DNA from 3 places in the Thermosediminibacter oceani DSM 16646 genome. Region 3 is predicted to be linked to each of the others. Evidence: riboswitches for the same ligand, from Rfam matches in the RefSeq annotation. Region 3 holds a riboswitch; each other region holds the start of a gene.
What was found. A riboswitch is a leader RNA that binds a small molecule or an ion and turns the genes downstream of it on or off. The one in region 3 is predicted to bind thiamine pyrophosphate.

Region 1 (8,150 bases), 1.1 Mb from region 3:
ACTACCCGACCGTGTAACCCGGGGGGTACCATTATCCGGTGGACTATCATGGAGGTCTCCTGCACCCGGGCGAATACATCGCCTTCCTTCAGGTGATCCCCTTCGCGGATAAGAATTTCCACATCCCAGAGTTTTTCTTCGTCGAGGGATATGAGTCCTATCCCCGGCGGTATAAAGCCTGATTCTTCTTTGTAAATGTGCGAAAGCGGTCTTTCGATGCCGTCAAATATATTGCCCAAAATGCCCGGCCCAAGCTTCACCGACAGGGGCTTTCCGGTACCGGTTACCGGCTCTCCCGCACGGAGACCGGAAGTCTCTTCGTACACTTGGATCGTGGCCACTTCTTTATCCAGAGATATGACCTCACCGATGAGCTTTTTTTCGCCTACCAGTACCATCTCTCTCATTGTGAAGCCTTTCATACCGGAAGCTCTGACAACGGGTCCGTTGATGTAAATTATTCTCCCTGTCTCCACTTGTTACACCTCCCCGCTAAGATGATTATAGAGGAGTCGAGCAAGTACACTGCGATTCTCTTCTACGAGAGTATCAACAGAGAGGTCCACCTCTATCCTGCCGCTTTCGCTTCTTGCCACAACACCACCGATCATGCTGTCATCCCCCGAAACTATTTCAAATTCGCCCGGGGGCTTCAGGTCAGAGATAATGGACCTAATGACCTGTTCGTATTTACCAAGATCGGTGGGTGTAAAGATATAAATTATTTTCTCTCCTTTAGGGAAGCGGGAGGTTACCTGAACCAGCATCTTTTTCAAAAATTCCATGTATCCAGGGGTGTTGAGAAATTTTTTTATCTTATCCCTTACTTCATTCAGAAGCCTTTCCAGGAGTTCCTCTCTTTTTCTCAGCACCTCGAAATGAGCGTCAGCACGGGCCCTGGAGACCATCTGTTCTCTTTTTACATTTGCCTCCCGGGCGGCTTCTGATACTTTTTCCTCCATTTTTTTCTTAAATTCCTCCGATAAAGCCGCTTTTTGAGCTTCGTAACGGTCCACAAGCTTCTGGTATTTTTCGCTGTATTCGTGTTCCAGTCTTTCGAAAATGACCTTTGTAAAGAGGGATATTTTATCATCTATGGTCGTTGACATATTGTCACCTCAAATCTTAATTCCAACGGATTCCTTGATATAACGGGTTAGGAAGTCCGGCGGGCGGCGGCTGCCATGCCTGTCGGGAACCTCGATTATTATGGGAAGGCCTTTTCTGAGTTTAAGCCGGTTCAGCTGATCCTTTACTTTTTCTGCCAACCCCTCGGTTATTATGACAAGACCAATATCTTTTTTGGAGTAAATCTCCGTTAATTCTCTCAGCACTTCTTCTCTCTCGTGTAATACCTTCCCATCAATCCCCGCCAGCCTCATACCGGTTAACGTATCAGCATTGTCGCTCAAGACAAAAGCCTTCATAATCTATCCCTCATAAGCTGCCCAGGATCATGATGGAAACAATAAGGCCGTAGATAGCTATACCTTCGGCAAGACCCACATAAATGAGCGTCTTACCGAGGATTTTCGGGTCTTCGGACACTGCTCCCAATGCCGATGAACCCACAGCTCCCACCGCATAACCCGCACCTATTGTAGCAAGGCCGGTGGAGAGCGCTGCTGCTATAAAGGCTAGGCCGCCCGATGGGTTATCCGAACCGGCCGCTCTGACCTCGGCAGGCATTATAAACGTGAGAAAAGCCGCAATTAAGAGCGCGTAAAAACCTACACTCCACCTCAACACCTTTCGGGCTTTAGCCCCATCGAGCCTGTAGTAAATACCTGCAGCAACGGTTAAAACAGAAATGATCATTGCAAGAAAAACCACTGTGTACATTTTACATTCCCTCCAATTTTTATATTGCATAATTCATGCCAATAGAACGCTTTGCGAAACGCTTTTGCCGGAAAGCAATTTTTCTTGAAATCGCTTTTTTGATTTTTACGGGCTCATACTCTACACCATCTCCCTTGAAATACTTGCTGAATAGCTCGTAATATTCCAGTCTCAAAGCCTGTATGAAAACTATCAACCCTTCCAGACCTATTATCACAGCATTGCCAAGTACCAGGAGGAAAAAGCTTCCGATTCCGGAATTTGTCATTTCGGCCATAGTGGCAAAAGCTATATAAAGGCCGGCATGATTTAGAGCAAAGGCACCCACCCGGATGAAGGAAATGGTATTGGACATTGCGGAAAGTAGGGTTTCGAGAGCACCAAACCCTTCCTCTACGTAATAATCCCCCGGTAATTGTCTGTAGAGCTTCTCAGCTCCCGTTATTTTGCCGGCCAGCGGCTGCTTAAACACCATCAGGATGATAAGTGCAACCAGGGAAAGCGAAAGGTACGGTGAAAGGCCGCCTATTCCAACAGCATATCTGTAAGCTGCATATAAAAGCAGGACGTAGAATGCGAGGCCTGTTACCCCGTTTCTGCCGAACATACCTTCCTCGAGGTTCCTTTCAATATATGAATTCATTATGCTGTAAATAAACCCAAGGATTATCAATATAGCACCCAGAACGACAGCCCCCGCCAGCATGAGGTTAATATTGGCCATCGGCCTTACCAGGAGGGCCGGAATTATCTCCTCCGACCCAAACACGCTGCCGTAGAGAAGGCCGAAGACTGTGGAACTTAAACCGATACTGCTCAGGATCCCGCCGAGGGCGGTTCTTGCCTTCAGATATCTAAGCAAGAGCCCGGCGATTAACAGCACGAGGCCCTGACCCACGTCTCCGAACATGGCTCCGAAGAGCAGGAGATAACTTAGCGCAAAAAATAAAGTCGGGTCCTTCTCGTTGTAAGCAGGCACTCCGTACATTTTTACCATTTCTTCAAAAGGCCTGATAATGGGAAGATTCCTCAATTTCGTAGGCGGCGTTATGCCCGGCGTTCTTTTTTGTACATCTTCGACGATTATTATAATGTCATTCCCGAAGGTAGCTTCGAGTTCTTCTTTAAGGCGGACTACGCAGCTTTCCGGAACGAATCCGAACATAAAAAACAGGTGCTTACCCGTAGCGAGATTGGTTTTAACCTCCTCAACCTTCTTTTCCATTGCAAGCCGGGCGTAAGCCTTTTCAACTTCGACCGTGTATTTTTCCCTGTAATTTTCTATGGACTTTGTCATGGAATCAATGGCGTTCATATCTTCATTTATACCGGCTTCCAGCTGTTTTATGACGGTGGCCGGTGTCCCGTTGAAACTATCGGGAAGAGGAAGCTCTACAAAATTGAGGGAAGTAAAAATCCTTTCTACGGTTTCTTCAAGGCTTTTCGGTGTTATAGAGGCTACCACCACGTTTTTGCCTTCATCCTTAATTTTTAAGACCACCGCCGGTATATTTTCGTAATTCTTTTTGAGCTTGAGGTAGTTTTCCTTCGTGAGTTTAAGCAGCTTGAAGGTCAGGAAATTCATTTTTTCCAGTTGTTCCACATTAAATTTGTACTTTTCGAGGTACCTCAGATTGTTTATATAAGTCTTTTTTTCTTCTATAGACCTTTTTCTCTGGTTTATACTCTCGGCTAAGGAGTGTATCTCAGAATAGATTTCGAAAATTTGCTTCATAAAATCGTCAAATTCGTAATCCTGCCCCATGTACTCGGGTATTACGGCGGGCTTTAAATTGAAAATGCCCAGGAGGTTGTTTACAACCTCTTCCTCCCGGGAAAAGTCCCTCCGCAATGTATACGGTTTAATATAAGGAAGATCTTCTAAAGCCTCTATATTTTTTTCATTGGGAGGTAAGACGAAATCGCTAGAGCTTATCCTGGAGATGGAGTTGATTACATGCATGCTACCGTTTAATATAATTAGTCGCAGGATCCTGTTCATTTGGGGGATTTTGCCTATTATCCCCATCATCTTCATTTTCTCAATAGCCATAAAAGCTCGCCTCCTAATTATACCGCCCTTATCAAGAACCTCCCGGATTCCTCGGGTGAAAGGTTGTATCTAATGCATTCGGTTATCGAGATAATGTCTTTTATTTCGAACTCCAGAAACAATGCATAAGCGATAGCCTGTATTATGCTCATGGGAGAACGTCGTAATAAAGCCTTAAGTCTGTAGAACAAAAATCTATTTATTCTCCTTTCCATGTATATGTCACCGGTTTCGTCTTTTTTGAAAAGGAAGCCGTACCCCAGCTCCCCGGCCATACTATCTAGTTCGTCGAGATTTATAGAATAGCACAGTTCCCTGCGCTTTAAAAAGCTGATGCGGTCCCCCATGTCTATAGTGTAATTGAGCAACTCCTCCGGGGACAGCATGTAAAATTTCTTGCCCCTGTATATCCATTGAAGATTATATAAATCCGATACCATCCCCTCCCATTTTTCTAGAATTTTTCTATCTCCATTTTCAAGCTTTTCTGACCTCTTCTTTAAAATGCTGAAGTAAGCCGTATCCAGGGCCATTTCCAGATGAAAGAGATTTTCCCTTTTTCCGTCAAGCAGGGGCTTTACGTAATCGTCAAATTCGGACCCCTCCAAAGCCATTATGAGATCTCTTAAAGTCTCTGCCTTAAGCACCTTATCGGAGGGTACATTGCTGTACCTGCCTATAAACGCATAAGGCCTGTCAATCAGGCCAGTTTCGGAGCTGTTATATATGTCTCTTGCCAGATTTTTCAAATCCTCGATTTCATACTTCAGGTACAGCGCCTTCAAAAATTCCTTATAATTCCCTCTAAAAAAATAAAGCAGTTTATCGAGATTTTTCACCATATTGCGTCGAAGGATTCTTTCGAGGGTAGCCCTGCTCAACTTATCGGTGTTTATATCGTCCAACAGCTTACGGTAGGGAGTATTTTCTCTAAGATAACCGGCAAGCTCTGCGATAGACCTTTTCCGAAGCATCTCGGCGTAATGCTGGTCTTGCAAAAAATTGCGTTCCATTGCTCTTATCTTCGTGTTGACGGCGGCAAATCGAGTTATCCTGTCCATAATCAATACCTCTTTAGATCAAATATCGTATTAATGAACTCATCCTTTATTTCATCTTTAACTTGCGTAAACCTCGCTTCCATATTTTTTATCAATTCAGTCGTATCTTTTTGTATTTTTTCAACTTGTTGATTACCTGTCAGAATTGCTTTGGCATAAATGTCTTTTACCGTTTGGTCGATTTCCCGGTTAAAACTTTCAATCATCTCCTGGATTTCCCGGCGGTAGCGGGACTCTAGGTCGGCTAGACTTTTATCCCTCTTTTCTCTGATCTCCACTGCTTTACTGTCTATCTCTAGAAACCGCTCTATCGATTGTCCTACGATTTTTTCTTCCAAGCAGATCACCCTTTTTTAATTAGATCTTTTTATAATCTATACTCCTCTAAAAAAATAAAAGCAAACTGAAATAAGTTATAAAATTCTACCATCCTATGCTGCAATGTACCGGTAAACCCTCCTAACCGGGTACTATCTCAAAATTTCTCGTGTTTTGTCAAAAAAGCAGTGATTACTTTTCACCGGGACTGAAGTAAGGCTATTGGCAATAATTTATTAATGATGTATAATAAATATAAATAAAATAATAAATGATAAATGTTGAACGTGCTGGGGGAGCTTCGGCTGAGAGGAAGCCCGATGGCAGGGCTTCGACCCCAGAACCTGAACGGGGTAATGCCCGCGTAGGGAAGCACGTGAATCGCATCGATTTACTTGCCCACCTATACGGGTGGGCTTTTATTTTTAATATTAAAAAGGAGAGGATAATTATGAGAAGACAGAATCTATCTGCATTTATCGAAGGCGCACTGATGATCGGGATTGCTACAATATTGAGTTTCTTCAAGGTCTTTCAGGCCCCTTACGGCGGCTCTGTTACCCTAGGAAGTATGGTGCCCATCATCCTCTACTCGGTACGGCATGGAGCTTCCAGAGGATTTTTTGCGGGAACGGTATACGGTCTTTTGCAGCTAATGATAGAACCCTTTATCGTCCATCCTGTGCAGGTAATTTTAGACTACCCGCTTGCATTCGGAATGCTGGGCTTTGCAGGGCTGTTTGGAAGAAGGATTTATCTCGGTATACCCGTGGGCATTTTAGGCCGGTTTTTGTCGCACCTTCTTTCAGGTGTAATCTTCTTTTACTCCTACGCTCCCGAGGGTATGAGTCCCCTTGTCTACTCGGTGCTTTACAACGGCGGTTACCTGTTGCCCGAACTAGTCATAAGCCTTCTTGTATTGAGATTTGTGCTTTACCGCTTTATTCGTAAGGATGAAGGCTGCGGCGTTTCTGATTGAAATGATTTTTTAAACTCCCTCTTCGGAAGGGTGATTTAACTTCCGGGGAGGGAGTTTTTTTCGCGAAGGATTGAGTAACCGCCGGTAAGCAATTTTAAAGAGCATCTATTAAAAATATCGATAGTAAATATTAATTTATTATATATTTCGATAGCAGGTTCGCCTGCTATGGTGATAAAATCTGAATTGGATATTCTTCTGAAAAGCCGGACAAAACGAAACCGTCCGAAAAGGTGGCGTCTTTGGCCCAAAAATTATCTATCATTTCGTTGGAGTCGGGGCTGCGATCCCGGGAACCTCATCACTAAAGAAAAAGTTATTAAGGGGGATTTTAAATGACCGATTACAAAAAGTTATGGGAATCGATGGACATTGACCTTGAAAAGCACGATCAGCTATGCAACCTGCTGCCAGGCTTTTTCGCTGACGTGTATCTTTCTCAGGAAAACCGGCCGGAAGGAATGAACTACTTTAATCTGGTGGTATCTTCGATTCACGGCCTCAGGCCCGAAGAACTAAAGCGGCATAAGGATGACGGGGGCAAGGTGGTGGGCACCTTCTGCGTTTACGTGCCCGACGAGCTTATAGTTGCCGCAGGAGCCATAGGCATAGGGTTGTGCGGCGGGTCCCAGTTCTGGGTGCCTGATGGGGAAAAGGTACTGCCCAAAAACACATGTCCGCTGATCAAATCTTTTATGGGGGCAAAAATAACCAGGACGTGTCCTTACTTTCAGTCCTGCGACCTGCTTGTAGGTGAGACGACCTGCGACGGTAAGAAAAAGGCCTGGGAAATACTTGAAAATTATGCCGATATCCACGTGATGCACCTTCCTCAAATGAAGCGGGACGTTGATATAAAAGCCTGGGTTCAAGAAATTGAGATACTAAAGGAAAAGCTGGAAAAACTTACGGGGAATGAAATAACCCCGGATAAATTGAAAGATGCGATAAGGCTTATAAACGAAAAGAGAAGGGCTCTAAAGCGCCTTTATGAACTGAGGAAGGCAAGGCCGGTACCCATCAGCGGAAAGGATGCCCTTTTGGTTAGCCAGATAGCTTTTTACGATGATCCGGAGCGTTTTACCTCTAAAGTAAACGACCTTTGCGACGAACTGGAGGAAAGGGTAAAGTCGGGGGAAGGCGTTTTCCCGGCCCACGCAAAGCGTATCCTCATAACCGGTACTCCCATGGCTATACCGAACTGGAAACTGCACCACATAGTGGAATCGAGCGGTGCCGTTGTGGTCTGCGAGGAAACCTGCACCGGCACCAGATACTTTGAAAACTTCGTGGAAGAGGCTTCAAACACGCTGGAAGGGCAGTTTAGAGCTCTTGCTGAAAGGTACATGAAGACTAACTGCGCATGCTTTACCCCCAACCGCGGCAGAATCGATGATATAATACGCCTGGCCAGGGAATACGAGGCTGATGGCGTCATTTACTATAATCTGCAGTTCTGCCAGCCCTACGCTGTGGAGTATGAACTTGTCAGGCGGGCTTTGCAGAAGGAAGGGATACCCGTTATTCTCATTGAAACTGATTACAGCGAAAATGATTCGGAGCAGGTAAAAACCCGGGTTCAGGCTTTTCTTGAAATGCTCGGCTGAAAAAACAAAGACACTGAAAAAGCGGTTCTTATAAAGGGAACCGCTTTCAGCTTGTAGACAAAGCCGCTTTTAGGATGCATAACCTAAAAGCGGCTTTTTGTTGAAGGCGAAGAAAATTTTTAAGAAAAACGAATGTAAAGCGGGGACTGTTGGCGGAAACGTTCCCCGTCTTTTCTTCCATAAAGCCAGCTTTTTTAAATTCATGCATGCGAAAAGAAGCGTGAGGTAATGTCCAACTTTCCTCAAGCCTCGTAGATTTGTATAGCGCATGCCATGCTTTTCCTTCGCAT
Region 2 (8,150 bases), 630 kb from region 3:
GCTGTGACGGTCCGCCTTGCCGAGAACGGCGAAAAAAAGGAGTTTCCTGCGGAGGAAGTGGAACTGAAAGGTTCTTGACCGGTATAAACTTGCGGTTTAATATATTTATTAGATGGGTGTAATACCCGGACAGGGTATATTTCCATCAGGAGGTGCGGATATGTTTCCCATCTGGTTTTTCGATCCGACGTTGATTATATTGTTACCGGCGCTGGTGCTGGCTTTTTACGCCCAGGCCAAGGTAAGCACCACCTTTGAGAGGTACCTCCGGGTCCCGGCCAGGGTAGGACTGACCGGTGCTGAAGTGGCCAGGGAGCTTTTAAGGAGGAACGGTATATACGACGTAACGGTGGAGATGACCGGCGGCAGGCTGTCGGACTATTACGATCCGCGCCGCAAAGTACTGAGGCTCTCGCCGGATGTTTATAACGGAAGGTCACTGGCGGCCCTGGGCGTTGCCGCCCATGAATGCGGCCACGCTATCCAGCACAACATCGGCTATGTGCCACTGGTTTTCAGAAATACCATAGTGCCTCTGGCTGGCATCGGATCTCAGATGGCCTTCCCCCTTTTCTTCATAGGGCTGCTGTTTAGTTCCGAATTCCTGGCGACGCTCGGCATACTGTTTTTCAGCGCCGCTGTTATCTTTCAGTTGATAACACTGCCCGTTGAATATAACGCCAGCAGCAGGGCGGTGGCCGCCCTGGAAGGTGCGGGATTTATCTACCCGGACGAGGTGGGGCCCGTTCGAAGCGTCCTGAGCGCCGCGGCACTCACCTATGTGGCTGCCACCCTTATGGCCGTACTGCAGCTTTTAAGGCTGATCGCGTTATTCGGGCTTTACAACAGGGACGACAGGTAGGGGTGGTAAACCCGCCCCTTTTTTTTATATTGGACCGTTCACACCCGGCACCCGGGTGAATATAATAAAATAAAATAGGCACGGGTACGGTTTTTTTAAAATAATATGGGGAGGAATTTATTATGGACTTCGGCCGAGTCATAACCGCCATGGTCACCCCTTTTGACGGGGACTTGAACGTGGACTACGCCGCCTTCGAGAACCTGGTGGACCACCTCATTAAAAACGGCAGCGACGCTCTGGTAGTCACCGGCACCACCGGAGAATCCCCCACCCTTTCCGACGAAGAGAAACTCACCCTCTACAAGCTGGCAAAGGAAGTAGCCGGGGGAAGGGCAAAGATAATCGCGGGCACGGGTTCGTATAATACCCGCCACAGCATCGAGCTGTCGCTGAAGGCTCAAGAAATAGGGGTAGACGGCCTGTTGCTGGTGAGCCCCTACTACAACAAACCCACGCAGGAGGGCCTCTATCAACACTTCAAGATGATAGCCGAGGCTGTGGACATACCGGTCATGCTGTACAACGTCCCCGGCAGGACTGCGGTCACCATCGAACCCGAGACTTTGATGAAACTGTCCAAAGTGAAAAATATCGTTGCCGTAAAGGATGCGGGTGGCAACCTGGATAAGACCAGCAAGACCAGGCTTCTGGCACCAGATCTTACTGTCTACAGCGGGGATGACAGTTTAACGTTGCCGATGCTCGCCCTCGGGGCAAAAGGCATAGTCAGCGTCGCCTCCCACATCGTGGGCCGGGAAATAAAAGAGATGATCGAGTCCTTCGAAAAGGGCGATGTGAACAGGGCCCGTGAAATTCACCTGAAGCTTTTCGACCTCTTCAAGGTTCTCTTTATAGTTACAAACCCCATCCCGGTGAAGGAAGCCATGAACATGATCGGCGTTAAAGTCGGGGGACTGCGGCCGCCGCTTACCCCGGCCGATGAAAAGACGAAAGAGGCTATAAAGGAAACCCTGCAGGCGCTGGGACTGGTGTAATCCTTTGCTGCGAAAATTGAGAGGCTGTCCTAAAAATTCAGGACAGCCTCTTAATTTTTGACCTGGTGCGGTACTTAACGTCTTAATCTCCTCAAGAAGCCGGGTTTTCAGCGGACTCAAAGATCCGCCTCACATCTTCGCCGGTGAATTCGTACTTTTCCCTGCAGTACTGGCAGACGAACTCCACCCGGCCTTGGGCTTTGAGGATTTCCTCCGCCTCTTCCCGGCCCAGGTTTAAAAGTACACCTTCCAACCTTTCCCTGGAACAGGAGCAACTGTAATTTACAGGCTGGCTTGCCAGGAATCTCAGCTTAAATCCGGGGAGTATCAAGTTTATCAGGTCCTCCGGAGAATTTTTCTCATCCAGGAGTTCGGTGACCGGCTTCATGCCTTTAATTTTTTCCTCGATGAAAATTGCGGTTTCTTCCGTCGAGCCGGGCATAAGCTGTATGATAAATCCGCCCGCCGCCCTTACCCTCCGGTCCCTGTCTACAAGTACGCCCAGGCTGACCGCCGAGGGCACCTGCTCGGACCGGGCAAAGTAATAGGTGATGTCTTCGGCAATTTCCCCAGAAATCAGGGGGACCCGTCCCACGAAAGGTTCTTTGAGCCCCAGGTCCTTTATAACCGTAAGCGTACCTTCCCTGCCGACTATACCGCCCACGTCCAGCTTGCCCTTTTCGTTAAGGGGGAGGTCCGCCGAGGGGTTACCTATGTATCCCTTCACGTTCCCCCTGGAATCCGAAAAGGCAATAAGGGGTCCTGCGGGGCCGCCGCCGTCCACCCTCACGGTCACCGTATCCCCTTCGCCCTTGAGCATGGAACCCATCATGGCCGCGGCTGTGAGCAGCCGGCCCAGGGCTGCCGTGGCTGTAGGAGAACAGCCGTGGATGGTCCTGGCCTTCTCCACCAGTTCCGTAGTGCGGGCGGCAAAGGCCAGAATTCCGGCCTCTTCGTCGATAGCCCTGACCATATAGTCTTTTAGTCCTGTCAAATGCGCTGCCTCCTTTAGTTCACTTCGCATTGCACTACAGTATTATATCATATTTTCGCCGGAGCATCAGTTGTACTACAGTAGGAAAAAGACTTTCCGAATGCAAGAGTAATAATACCGGGAAATTATGGCAAACTATACCTGAGGTGGGAAAATGAGAAAACCGCTGATCGCCGGGATCTTAATAGCAATTGGTATCCTGCTTTTATGGGCGCATATCAACGGTTATGAACTCCGGTTAGTCCCCAACAGGCGGGAGTTTCAAACGCCTAAATATCAATCCCGTTCCCCTAAGGAGATAACGGAACACTTTAAACTGGCCGGAGGCTCGGAGCGGGACAACCGGGGTTTTCCCCAGCGCAAAATCGATGATCTGAGTTCCAAACTACCGGAGTTGTTTTACCGGGAAGGCCCCAGGAATGTCAAGATGGTAGCCCTGACCTTCGACGACGGTCCGGATTCGGTCTACACCCCGCAAATCCTGGATGTTTTGAAGGAACAAAACGTAAAGGCCACATTTTTTCTGGTAGGCAAAAGGGCGGAACTCTTTCCCGACGTGGTAAGGAGAATGGTGCGCGAGGGGCACGTGGTAGGCAACCATACCTGGAGCCACCCCAATATAATCAAAATGAACAATGAGGATATGGTCCGGGAAATACTGAGGGCGGAAGAGACTTTGAGCAAACTTACCGGATATCGCCCTGCCCTCTTCCGTTCCCCCTACGGATCCATCGATGAAGCAAGGGTAAAAGAGATAGCCAAATTAAACTATAAGGTCATCGCCTGGAGCGTGGATTCCCTGGACTGGAAAAGTCTTACCGCCGAACAGGTGAAAACCAACATCCTGGAAAACGTCAGGGAAGGCAGCATAATACTGCAACATTCCGCAGGCGGCGGGGAAGACCTCAGCGGGTCCGTAGCCGCCCTGAAGGATGTCATCGTAACGCTGAAAAAGGAAGGCTACCGGTTCGTGACGATCCCGGAACTGTTAAAAATCCCCTATAAAAAATGATTGGGATATCGCCCGTCTCAAGGCTCGGACGTTTTCGGTTATGTCACCGCAGAACACCGCCGAAATGCAGCAGATGCCATCGACTCCTGTTGCCATAACTTCATTGGCGTTTTGCACGGTGATGCCCCCTATGGCAACCACCGGAATTTTAACCGCGTTTTTGATTTTTATCAGGCCTTCCAGGCCGATTGCCTCTGACGAAGGCTTGGTGGGGGAAGGGAAGATCGCGCCGACTCCCAGGTAATCGGCCCCGTCTTTTTCGGCTCTTATAGCTTCTTCCACGGTTTTAGCAGAGACGCCCAGGATTTTGCCGGGTCCTATGATTTTTCTCGCCACATCCGCCGGGATGTCTTCCTGGCCCACGTGGACGCCGTCGGCGTCCACCGCCAGGGCTATGTCCACCCGGTCGTTAATAATAAAGGGGATACCGTAAACTCTGGTGAGCTCCCTGAGCCGGAGGGCCAGCTCGTAAAACTCCCTCCCCGGCGCGTCCTTTTCCCTGAGCTGCAGCACCGTTATTCCGGCTCTTATGGCTTCCTCCACGGCTTCGACCAGGTCCCTTCCATGAAGGTAAGACCTTTCGGTAACGGCATAGAGTGTAAAGTCCGGTTTCAAAACCTTCACCTCCCTTCGGCTAAACGTTCAGTCCCGCCCTGCGGTACAGCTCGTAGAAGTGGTGGACGGGTCCGGCGCCGCCGCCTATGTCCATGGAATTTTTTATAGCGCCGGTGATGTACTCCTTTGCGAGCTTGACGGCTGTAAAAAGGTCACGGCCCAGAGCCAGGTTTGCCGCTATCGCCGAGGAAAAGGTGCAACCGGTGCCGTGAGTGTTTCTCGAAAAGATTCTCTCAGATTTGAGCCTGTGAAATTCCCGGCCGTCGAAGAAAACGTCCACGGCATCGCCTTCCAGGTGGCCTCCCTTGACTACAACCGCCCGGCAGCCGTAAGACATAATTTTCTCAGCGGCCCTTTCCATATCCTCGACGCCCTTTATACTCATTCCTGTCAGAGCTTTTGCCTCGGGTATGTTAGGAGTAACAACAAGACACCTGGGAAGCAGCTCCCTCTTCAGGGCCTCGACGGCGTCGGGCTTCAAAAGGGCGTGCCCGCTTTTCGAGATCATGACCGGGTCCAGCACCACCTTTTCCGGCCCGAATTCGTCAAGGCCTTTCGCAACGGACCTTATTATGCTCGCAGAGGATACCATTCCTATTTTAACCGCATCGGGCGGAAGGTCCTCGAACACGGCCTTTATCTGCAGGTAAACCATTTCCGGAGAGATGTCCTCGACGCCTATCACCGCTTTCGTGTTCTGGGCGGTGACGGAGGTTATGACGCTCATCCCGAATACTCCGTGGGCGCTGAAAGTCTTAAGATCAGCCTGAATTCCGGCTCCCCCTCCGGAATCGGAGCCGGCGATCGTAAGGGCGAGTTTCATAAATCTTTCCTCCTCAAAATAAATTGACCCACCTGTATAGGTGGGCAAAGTTCGATTCGTGCCCCGGAATCAGGGCACCGCTACCGGACTGCTTCCCTACGCAGGCATTACCCTGGTCAGGTCCAAGGGGTCGAAACCCGAAGCCCGGGTTTCCTCTCAGCCGAAGCTCCCCCAGCAGGTATATATGTTTTTGGGTGCATTATTATATATATATATTCTACGGAAAATAACTTTTTCCTTTTAATTTTAAGCGGAGCGGTCGAAGCTGATATTTCATCAGCTAATGCTTTCAAGCAAATTACTTTTTATTTCCGGCGCCGAACCACTCGCTGCGCAGAATCCCCATGGCCAGCTCGTCGTGGTAGCGGCCGTCCCGGTATATCTCCTGCCGCAGCACTCCCTCCACTTTGAAACCGCATTTTTCGTAGCACCGGATTGCCCTCTTGTTGAAGTCGTAGACGAAGAGTTTGACTTTATTTATGTTCATCTGCTCGAAGATGAACCGCAAAAGGACCCGCATGGCGTCGGTGCCGTATCCCTTTCCCCAGTAGTCTTTATTGCCGATAAAGATTCCCACTACTGCGACGCTGTTCTTCCAGTCGGTACTATTTATGCCGCAGCCGCCTATATACTCTCCTTCCAGGGTTTCGATGGCAAAAGAATAGGCATCGGTGTTGAAGCCGCTCTGCTTTGAGATAAATTTTTCTTCATCGGATTCCGTCAGCGGGAACGGAATGCCGGGAGCAAGAAAACGCTTCACTTCAGGGTCATTGATAAATTGAAGCGCTTTTTCGAGGTCTTCCTTTCGATAAGCCCTCAACCTCACCTTTTCACCGGTGAACATGCAAGACCCCTCCTCATAACATGCAAAATATGGGTATAAAATTTTCACTATTATACCCGTTCGGTGCTCAATTGTAAAGAGATGTACACAATTTCCACAGATTTATCCACAATAAGAAAGACTGCGGACTCCGCGGTTCTCTTTCAATATCTGGATTTACAAGGGTGAAAATTATCTTGCGCTTTCTTTGCAGGAAAAGCCCATTTTATTTTGTCCGGGAAAAATATTATAATTATTTTATCGGATTGCTTGCCATAAAAGAAAGGAATGTCCGCTTATGGCTGAAAAAAAAGAGCCCGGGATCCTTTACCTTTGCCCGACGCCCATAGGAAACCTTGAAGACATTACCCTTCGAGTTTTAAGGGTTTTAAAGGAAGTCGATTACATCGCCGCCGAGGATACGAGGGTTACCAGAAAGCTTTTAAACCATTACGACATAAAAACGCCGCTCACCAGCTACCGGGAGCACAACAGGGCTAAAAAAGGCGACGAAATCATAACGGATCTTCTTGCTGGCAAAAGCGTAGCTCTGGTTTCGGATGCGGGCACGCCGGGAATTTCCGACCCGGGGGAAGACCTGGTAAAAAAAGCGGTAGAAGCGGGGATCAGGGTCGTGCCGCTTCCCGGGCCGTCGGCGGTGATATGCGCCGTCGCCGCGTCGGGGTTGAGCACGGGCAAATTCGTTTTCGAGGGCTTTCTCCCGCAAAAATCCACAGAGAGGCAAAAAAGGCTGGCGGAGCTCAAAGAGGAGGAAAGGACCATAGTTATTTATGAAGCGCCCCACCGGCTTTTAAAGGCTCTTTCGGACATCCGGGAGATCCTCGGCAACAGGAGAATAACCGTAGCCAGGGAGATGACCAAGGTTCACGAGGAATTTTTCCGGGGTTCGATCGAGGAGGCTATAATAAGGTACCAAAGTGCGCCCCCCCGGGGTGAAATCGTGCTGGTGCTGGAAGGCTCCAGCTGTGACAAAGGTGAAACGGGCGGTCTTGACCTGGAGGATGAAGGATCGAGGCGGTTGCTTTTGGAAAAGATAAAGACTTACATGAGCCGTGGAATGGACAAAAAACAGGCGCTGAAGACAGCAGCGAAAGAACTGGGGGTTCCGAAAAGGGAAGCGTACAAGCTGCTGGTGAAAAGTGAAAGAGAGTGATGTTAAGGCGCCGGCCTGAGGTCTGCTTTTTGTGGGGAGGGGTTTTTGGTTTATGCGGGATATACGGGGAGGTGATACCTTATGTACAACAGGCTTGGATTTTTTGGAGCCGGTTCCATGGCAGAAGCGCTTTTGAAGGGGATATTGAGCGCTTCGGTGCTTGCGCCGGAGGATATCTTCGTTCTAAACAGGAAAGACGATGACCGCCTGAAATTTTTTGAAAAAACCTACGGTGTAAACACTACTAGAGACTACGGCAGACTGGTTGGAGAATGCGAAACGCTTATTATCGCTGTAAAACCCTCAGATGTAAAAGGCGTCATGCTGAAGATAAGAGATTTTTTGAAGGAGCAGCACACAATAATTTCGGTGGCCGCCGGCATCACCACATCCCGGATTGAGGAATTTGCCGGGAAGCGGATAAGGGTGATCAGAGCCATGCCAAACACATCGTGTCAGGTGAAGGAGTCGGCCACCGCTATCACTGCCGGACGTCATGCGGGACGGGATGACCTGGAAAAGGCCTTCAGGATTTTTTCCTCGGTAGGCCAGGTCATAGAAGTGGACGAAGAGTGGATGGATGCGGTTACCGCCCTTTCGGGCAGCGGGCCCGCCTATGTATACCTTATGATGGAAGCCCTCACCGAAGCCGGCGTGAAGGTGGGTCTTCCCCGGGAGGTTTCGTATGAGCTTGCGGTTCAGACGGTCCTTGGGGCTGCCAAGATGGTAAAGGAGACGGGAGAACACCCCGCGAGCCTTAGGAAAAAGGTTACGTCGCCGGGAGGCACGACGATGGCGGGTATAGAAACCCTGGAGAAGATGGGCTTTACCAATTGCATAATACAGGCG
Region 3 (8,150 bases):
TTGGTAGCGCTGCCGCCTATGCCTATTATGAGTTTTCTGCACCCGTGATCAAGCGCCGACCTTATAAGCTGGCCGGTGCCGTAAGTGGTGGTCACCATGGGGTTTCTTTCTCCGGGTTTCAAAAGGTTCAACCCCGAAGCCGCGGCCATCTCTATTACGGCGGTACCGTCCGAGAGCACGCCGAAAAAAGAATTGATTGTCCTCCCCAGCGGGTCTAAAACCCGGGTTTTTACGATTCTCCCACCCGCGGCACAGATTACTGCCTCCACGGTGCCCTCCCCGCCGTCGGCCATCGGGATTTTATATACCTCCACAACCGCATTGGCGCTGAACGCTGCTTTCAAGACGCCCCTTTCCATAGCATTTGCCGCCTGAAGTGAAGTAAGGCTTCCCTTAAAGGAATCAGGTGCAATTAGTACCTTCATATAGACCTCCGATTCCGCTTTTTGTTTAATTCTATCCCAATATTAATAAAATTGTAATATTCACTTTGCTCAAATTCCATCAAATTTATTTCTATTTTTTGAGCAAAATAACATAAAGAAAATTTTGTGCAAAAAATATTTTTAATTTTTTAATCAAACCATAGTAAATCTCAAGTTTCTGGTATATAATGTTAGTGGACAGGTTTCACGGTCAGAACTGGTTTTTTGAAGCCGAAGTTCTAAGCAGTATTGGGGGTAAAAAAGTGAAAAAAAAGATTTTGATTTTACTTATTGTAGTATTCGTACTGTCCATCTCCAGCTTTACGTTCGCAGTAAGTTCACTTCATTTGGGATCTAGCGGGGTCAGCATAGAACTGGATCCGGCCTCCAAAGCCGATAGCAATAACCGTTTAGTCCCCATCCGGTTTATTTCCGATATGGTGGGGGGCAGTCTGCAATGGAATAGCGCTACCGACACCAGTATATTAACCGGCAAAGGATTTAAATTGCAGGCCAAAAATGGTGCAAATTATGTCTTGATAAACAACACCCCCGTACATGCAGGCGCTGTGCGGATAAAGAACGGCCAAATGTATGTATCCCTAGCAGTTTTAAACTACGTGCCCAGCGAGTATATTTCCGTTGATTCCGCTACCGGCAGGATAACTATAGGAAGAAAACAGAATTGGGGGACAGAGCGTTCGCTCAATGCTGCTAAAGCCACATTTAAGTACATAAATAAAGGCAATTTAATACTGGTAAATCAATCTTATCCCGCGGGAAAGGGCTACTCACCTACATCTCTGAGCAAGCTGGACGGTAAAGTACCAGGGAACAAGTCCGATCTGAAATTAACCGCTGAAGCAGCAAACCAGCTGGTTCAAATGTTTAAAGCTGCTAAAAAAGAAGGCGTTCCAGGACTAATAGTAACGAGCGCTTACCGTCCTTACAGCTATCAAAGCACCCTGTTCAATAATAAGGTAAATACATACAGAAAACTGGGTAAAACAATGAGCGATGCAAAACGTCTGGCGGGAAGAGTGGTAGCGGTACCCGGTACCAGTGAACATCAGACAGGCCTTGCGGTAGACATTTTTTCAAGAACATTGCTGCAGCGTACCAAAGGGCTTGAAGAAGTGTTTGACCAAACTAGAGAGGGTAAATGGTTAATTAAAAATTCTTACAAGTACGGGTTTATTTTGCGCTATCCAAAAGATAAGCAGAATATCACCAAGATAATTTACGAACCCTGGCACTACCGTTATGTAGGTAAACCCCATGCGGAAATCATAACAAAAAAGAAGATGTGCTTGGAGGAGTATATAGAATACCTCAAGAAGAACCGGCGGATAGAATACACTTCCGAAACCGGTGAAACTTTCCGGATCTATTACCTGGGGAACGCCGGTTGGCTATCGGATATTGATGTTTTTACAACCAATGGACTAGCTGTCGATGCGTCTTCGGATAATACCGGCGGCCTTATTGTAACCGTAAAGATTGATAAAAAGCCTATAATGGCAAAAAAATAAACGGGAAAAACCTTTATTTCAACGTCTTCCATCTGCCGGGAGGTATGTATATCCGGTGCTTAACCGTGATATCCCGAAGATTGTAGCAGAGCAGGTGCCAGCTGCCCATTGCTAAGGTGGTGACTAGCAATCCGTTCAAAAAATACAACGGTAGATTGATTATCCCGAAGTTCCCCCTTGCAATGCTCGTGATTATAACTATCATTTCCGATACAGCAAACACCACCCACCGGGTGGGTATTTTTTTTATAGGACCCAGTTCTTTTAAAAATTCCACCACGAGTACCGTTGCGGTTACCGTCCCCGTCAACGTGCTCAGAAAATCGTAAGTAAACATTTCCACGGAGTGCTCCTCCTTTCATCGTATCTTCTCTCTATGTATAAAAAGAGGACATAACCGGTTCAAAATATAACCGCATTTTATTAAAAATTAATTGTATAACCAGCGTGTGATTTGAGAAAGTACCTTCCTAAATGTTTATAAATAATAAGTGGGCGTAAAACGCCCCTTTTATTTCCATATAAATTGCGCCCCGTTATATGGGAGGCGATTAACGTCGTTTGAGTTTATGTTTTACCGGGATGCTTCGCGTACCTGCCTCGATAGTTCTTCTTCAGTAAAGACCATGGCACCAAGCCAGCTAAACCTTTTTAGCGAATCTTGTACCCAATCTAATCACTCCTTAAGTTAAGATCTTACGGATAACATACAAAATCGTTCCTATAATTATTCCCGATATAATCCCGCCAACAATTGCCCCAATAAAATCCAAAGCTGTGGGTTCATAAAGGTTAACGGTAAACAAAATAACAAATATGATTGAAGAAAATAAAACAAATTTGTTAAAAATAAACCTCATTTTTGTTCTCCCCTTAAATAAGATGACAGTATTCTGTCTTCCCCTAAAATATACAAAAATTTTACGAAAGTCAATGAATTTTTTTATTCCTTCCACACAGTCTGTATCTAATTAAAGAAATAAAAAAGAGCGGGGTTTTCCCGCTCCTTATGCAAGCGAATATTTCATTCCCGCTCGTATCTTTTCTTTCGTTAAATTGTAAAGTTCGTCGAAGAAGCACACCTTAAAGCTCGCCGGGCCGCGGACTTCCGGTCTTTCCGCCGCCAGTTCTCCGGCAAGACCGAAGGCGACCAATGCTGCAGTGGAAGCTTTGAAGCAATCCCTTTCCACACCGCAGAAGCTGCCGATCACCGACGCCAGCATGCATCCCGTGCCGGTTATGGTTCCCATCCAGCGGTGACCGTTGTCCACATACCCTACCCTATCCCCGTCGGTAACTATATCTCTTACTCCCGATATCACAACAGTAGACCCTAAGTCTTTAGCCATTTTCTTTGCCGCTGCCAAAAGGTTTTCGCTGCTGCCGACGGCTTCGACCCCCCGGATCTTTCCGCCGGCACCGGCAAGCACTCCGATTTCAGCGCTGTTGCCCTTTATCACGGATACTTTCACCTCTCTCAGTATCCTTTTGGCACTTTCGGTCCTGAGGGGCGTGGCTCCGGCCCCCACCGGGTCCAGCACAACGGGTACCCCCAGCTCATTCGCCTTTTTTCCGGCCTTGATCATGGCTTCCACCTGCTTTGGCGTAAGGGTGCCGATGTTCAGCACGAGGCTCGACGCCGCCTTTACCATGTCCTCAACTTCTTCCAGCGCGTGAGCCATCACGGGCAATGCTCCAATCGCCAAGGTCACGTTGGCGCAGTCGTTGACCGTCACAATATTGGTGATGTGGTGGACAAGGGGTTTTTGACTCCGCACTTTTTCAAGCAGACCCTCAATCATCATGGACTCCTCCCCCGATCTTTAATCAGCATTTCACCACGCCTTTGGCAGTCAGGGTTTTTCTCGCCCGGGCTTAGTAAACCCTCCTCTCCAAAAAATAAAAAATTCGTACCAAGGAGGTACGAAACGCCTAAAAACAACTACCCTCCCTCCGCTGGCATTACCCAAACAGGTTCAAGGGTTCGGGAAAATTCCCGTCTCAGCCGCTCTTCGCAGCACCCCCGGTAGTTTTATTCAGCTTTGGTAGAATTATATACAAAAAGCCGCCGGGTGTCAACGGGAATAAAAAAATGGAGCCGCGGGGGACGGCTCTCTCAGCTTTTGTTTTTTAGTTCCCTAATTTCATCATATAGATGATTTACCAACTCTTTTAGTTCCTTGATTTCTTCTAAATACTGGTTTCTCTCCTCTTTCAGCCGCTCCAGTTCTTCATAATAGCCAAGCTGGTCCACCTGTTCTCCTTCATCCATCACTTTTTTAGTCATCATGTGCTTAATTTCTACCACTTTTTCCTTTCCCTTTTCGGTCATGCCCGATACCTTTTCCATGCCCTTTTCAACCATAGGCCTGACCCTTTTTTTGACTTGAGGGCTCAGGACATAAGCCATTGCGGCGGCAAAAACGCCTGCCAAAAAAGGCCTGAAAGACCGCATAAAATCACTCCTTTGCCATCAAAAGGCACAATTTTTCTTTCACTCTAATATTTAAAATAACCTTAAAGGAAATCAATATGCTGATAAATTCTCGTAACGTTGTTTTTAAATGGCAAGATATCTACATATTTATAAATTTGTTAAATGTTGTCTGAAACAAAGAACGTCTTTTTATTCCCTCAATTCACACATGAATATCCCTTGAATACTATATCAGTAGAAACGTAAAAGGAGGTGCCAAGATGCCCGACGTTGCAAAGCCCCAGAGAAGCTTTAACTGGTGGTGGTGGCTGTTCATTCCCATTATTATAGTAGTATTCTTCTTCCCGATCATAATAATAGTTCTGGGTCAGGCGGTCTAAAATTAGTAAGAAGGCTCCGGGGAAAAAGCTCCCGGAGCTTATCGCAGTTTTTTGTCTTAGCACCCTATGAAGTTAAAGCATATTATGAAAGTAGGAGAGACGGTAGAAGGGAGGTGCAGCAATGGCTGACTTGACCCACATACAGTGGTGGTGGTTTTTCCCCATCATTATATTAGTATTCTTACTGCCGGTGGTGATAATAGTTCTGTGCTCCTAAAATTAGAATACATCGCAGCAAATCCCTGGATGTAGTATATACATCCAGGGTTTTTTTTGATACTTGCAGGGCTTTACTATTACGCCACAAGGGCAAGGTTTTAGGAAATTTCATATTATATATTAGCTCAAAAAGCCAATAGGAAGAAGGAGGGTTATCCATGGCCAAAGAGGAACTTGAAAATGCTTTTAAAGAGCCTGAGGAACAGGAAAGTTTAATTAAAAATGAGGAAAGTGAAGCAACGCAAACTCCCGAAAATGAACCTGTTTCATTCACCACTGTCGGCAAAAAGCTGCTCCGGCAAGCCATAACCACGGGAAATCTAAAAGAAGCTCTGGATAAGATTTCAAATTCCATAGACCTGACGAAGTGCGCAGTAGAGTGCTTTACTCAAATCACTGAAAAAGCGCAGATGAAGCTAGAAGGAAAGACCCTCGAATTCACTGACCGGGGCGGTACCGTGCAGCCTACCGACAAATGGGTTCCCATGTTTTTAAGCCTTATGAAAACCGAAGAATTTCAGCACCTTATGGCAAATTTCCTGTACACGATTGTTAAGTAATATTGAGCACAAGGGTACCGAAAGTACCCTTGTATTTTTTAACTAGACGCTTCCGAGATACTGCTTCATTTTTTTAAACTCTTTGTATATAAAAATTGTGAGAAAAAGATTTTGCCTTTTATTGCAGGAATGATATATTATATAAAATGTAGAAATCATCAAGCGAGGTTTGTGAAATGGCTGAAAAAACAGAGCGTCTTGACAAGGTCCTCAGTATGGCAGGTTACGGCAGCCGCAAGGATGTGAAGAAAATAATAAAGCGGGGAGAAGTAGAGGTGAACGGCCGGGTCGTCACCGATGCCGGTACACCGGTGGCCCCTGCCGTTGATTCCATAAGCGTTTCGGGCGAGCTGCTGATTTTCAAAGAACATATCTACATCATGATGAACAAACCCCAAGGAGTTATTTCCGCCACCCACGACAGGCGAGAGACCACGGTAATAGACCTGCTGGAAGATGAATTCTCCCACAGAAATCTATTTCCTGTAGGAAGGCTTGACAAGGACGCGGAAGGACTGCTCCTTCTCACCGACGACGGCCAACTCGCCCACAGGCTGCTATCCCCCAGAAAAAAAGTCGAAAAGGTCTACTACGTGGAAGTAAAAGGTCGCCTTGTAGAGGAAGACGTCAAGGCCTTTAAAGAAGGCGTTTTCCTTGGGGATTACAGGGCGCTCCCGGCAAAACTGGAAATACTGGAAGCCGGAGAGGTTTCTTCGGCTCTGGTAACAATATACGAAGGCAAGTTCCACCAGATCAAGCGGATGATGAAAGCCAGAGGCAAAGAAGTGACTTACCTGAAGCGCCTTTCAATGGGGCCTTTAAAGCTGGATGAAAACCTGGAGCCGGGTGAGTGGCGCGAACTCACCGATGAGGAGATAAGGATTTTAACGGAGGCGGTAAACCTGTAAAAATGTCAGGTAATATCGCCTTCGATAATCTTCTTTATTAAATAGGCCACGCCGTTTTCCGTGTTCGCTGGTACAATCAACCCCGCTGCCCTTTTTATCTCTTCCTCGGCATTTTCTACGGCAACCCCTAAGCCGGCGAATTCTATCATGGAAAGGTCGTTCATGTTATCCCCTATCGCTACAACGCTCTGCCGGTCAATCCCCAGGATATCGCACAGCTTTCTCAATCCCTCCGCTTTTGAAACCCCATCCGGTATTACCTCCAGGTAAAACCTGTCCGACTGCACGTGATTTATACGGATTCCTGCTTTTTTCTCGAGCTCGGCCATCATCTTTTTAGCGAGGGGCACATCGCCCACCAGCAGGATCTTATTAACTTCGTCTACTTCCTCCGGGTCCTTCAGCCTTTCAACTTCCACCTTTTCCCTTTTAAGATAAAGGTCATGGGACGGTTTTAAATCGGCTATAAATATCCGGTCGTGATGGAAGGTCACTATTCCCATTTCGCTGTTCCTGAAGTGGTCTATCACCAAGTGGAAAACATCTTTTTCCAAGTAACTGGTGTAAACCGGCCCTCTCGAAGGGTCATAAATCTCACCGCCGTTGAAAAGGACCGCCGGCATGTCTATTCCCAGCAGTTTTATGAAAGGCCCTGCGGCTCTTTCCCCCCTGCCGGTGGCTATTGTAAACATGATACCTGCTTCCCTTAATCTTTTTATAGCTTCGATATTAGCGCTTGATACCCTTTTTTCGTTGTCAAGCAGCGTTCCGTCCAGGTCCGTTACGACAAGCCTGTACTTCATTTCATCTTCCTCCAATAGTTCAAAATTTACGGGTTCCCCGGTATTATTTCTATATCCCGGCTCAAAAATCCTGCCTTGTCCGCAAACTAATGAGCGCCGTGTTTACAGTAAATTTCCGTGCTGGTATAATACAAAAAGTGGGACAAATTCTCGAAAGGAGTAAAGAAAATGGAGATCGGTATAGTGGGGCTGCCCAATGTGGGCAAAAGCACCCTTTTTAATGCTATAACAAAGGCGGGAGCCGAGTGCGCCAATTACCCCTTCTGCACCATAGAGCCCAACGTCGGAGTGGTGGCGGTGCCGGACCGCAGGCTGGACGAACTTGCAAAACTTGAGAATCCTCAGAAGGTGACACCAGCCACCATCAGGTTCGTAGACATTGCAGGCCTGGTCAGGGGTGCCAGCCGCGGCGAAGGCCTCGGGAATAAATTCCTTTCTCATATTCGGGAAGTGGACGCCATAGCCCATGTGGTAAGGTGCTTCGAAGACCCCAACGTGGTCCACGTGGACGGTAGCGTCGACCCGATAAGGGATATCGAAACCATAAATCTGGAACTCATATTCGCCGACCTGGAAACCCTGGGACGCCGGATAGATAGAGTCAGCAAGCAGGCCAAGTCAGGAGAAAAGCAGTACCTGGAAGAACTTTCGGTGCTGGAACGCTTGAAGGAATCTCTGGAGAAAAATTTGCCCGCCAGGGCTGTGGATTTAACAGAAGAGGAGCAGAAAATTGTAAGGCAGCTCTGCCTGCTCACTGCAAAACCGGTGCTATACGTGGCTAACATCTCCGAAGACGATCTGATTGCCGGCGGGGAAAACGAATTGGTCAAAAGAGTGAGGGAATACGCAGAAAAAGAAGGTTCCCAGGTTATCTCCTTATGCGCCA

Region 1: another riboswitch for thiamine pyrophosphate. It lies ahead of thiT (energy-coupled thiamine transporter ThiT); the one in region 3 lies ahead of thiM (hydroxyethylthiazole kinase).
Region 2: another riboswitch for thiamine pyrophosphate. It lies ahead of thiD (bifunctional hydroxymethylpyrimidine kinase/phosphomethylpyrimidine kinase); the one in region 3 lies ahead of thiM (hydroxyethylthiazole kinase).

Annotation. Positions count from the first base shown of each region.
Region 1 is NC_014377.1:1,709,855-1,718,004, reverse strand. It holds gene TOCE_RS08650 (V-type ATP synthase subunit A) at 1-476, opposite strand, end outside; gene TOCE_RS08645 (V-type ATP synthase subunit E) at 480-1,109, opposite strand; gene TOCE_RS08640 (V-type ATP synthase subunit F) at 1,119-1,427, opposite strand; gene TOCE_RS08635 (ATP synthase subunit C) at 1,438-1,842, opposite strand; gene TOCE_RS08630 (V-type ATP synthase subunit I) at 1,862-3,895, opposite strand; gene TOCE_RS08625 (V-type ATPase subunit) at 3,913-4,956, opposite strand; gene TOCE_RS08620 (hypothetical protein) at 4,959-5,294, opposite strand; TPP riboswitch at 5,557-5,662, shown strand; gene thiT (energy-coupled thiamine transporter ThiT) at 5,726-6,253, shown strand; gene TOCE_RS08610 (double-cubane-cluster-containing anaerobic reductase) at 6,589-7,860, shown strand; gene TOCE_RS08605 (IS1182 family transposase) at 7,930-8,150, opposite strand, start outside.
Region 2 is NC_014377.1:13,975-22,124, forward strand. It holds gene TOCE_RS00075 (PSP1 domain-containing protein) at 1-78, shown strand, start outside; gene TOCE_RS00080 (zinc metallopeptidase) at 161-862, shown strand; gene dapA (4-hydroxy-tetrahydrodipicolinate synthase) at 985-1,860, shown strand; gene hslO (Hsp33 family molecular chaperone HslO) at 1,952-2,854, opposite strand; gene TOCE_RS00095 (polysaccharide deacetylase family protein) at 3,009-3,866, shown strand; gene thiE (thiamine phosphate synthase) at 3,843-4,481, opposite strand; gene thiD (bifunctional hydroxymethylpyrimidine kinase/phosphomethylpyrimidine kinase) at 4,501-5,304, opposite strand; TPP riboswitch at 5,381-5,487, opposite strand; gene TOCE_RS00115 (GNAT family N-acetyltransferase) at 5,603-6,148, opposite strand; gene rsmI (16S rRNA (cytidine(1402)-2'-O)-methyltransferase) at 6,426-7,301, shown strand; gene proC (pyrroline-5-carboxylate reductase) at 7,383-8,150, shown strand, end outside.
Region 3 is NC_014377.1:639,141-647,290, reverse strand. It holds gene TOCE_RS03255 (glycerate kinase) at 1-425, opposite strand, end outside; partial or broken gene TOCE_RS12885 (stalk domain-containing protein) at 614-1,084, shown strand; partial or broken gene TOCE_RS12880 (M15 family metallopeptidase) at 1,061-1,774, shown strand; gene TOCE_RS03245 (hypothetical protein) at 1,971-2,300, opposite strand; gene thiM (hydroxyethylthiazole kinase) at 2,965-3,759, opposite strand; TPP riboswitch at 3,888-3,992, opposite strand; gene TOCE_RS03235 (hypothetical protein) at 4,074-4,412, opposite strand; gene TOCE_RS03230 (hypothetical protein) at 5,152-5,553, shown strand; gene TOCE_RS03225 (pseudouridine synthase) at 5,730-6,461, shown strand; gene TOCE_RS03220 (Cof-type HAD-IIB family hydrolase) at 6,467-7,264, opposite strand; gene ychF (redox-regulated ATPase YchF) at 7,433-8,150, shown strand, end outside.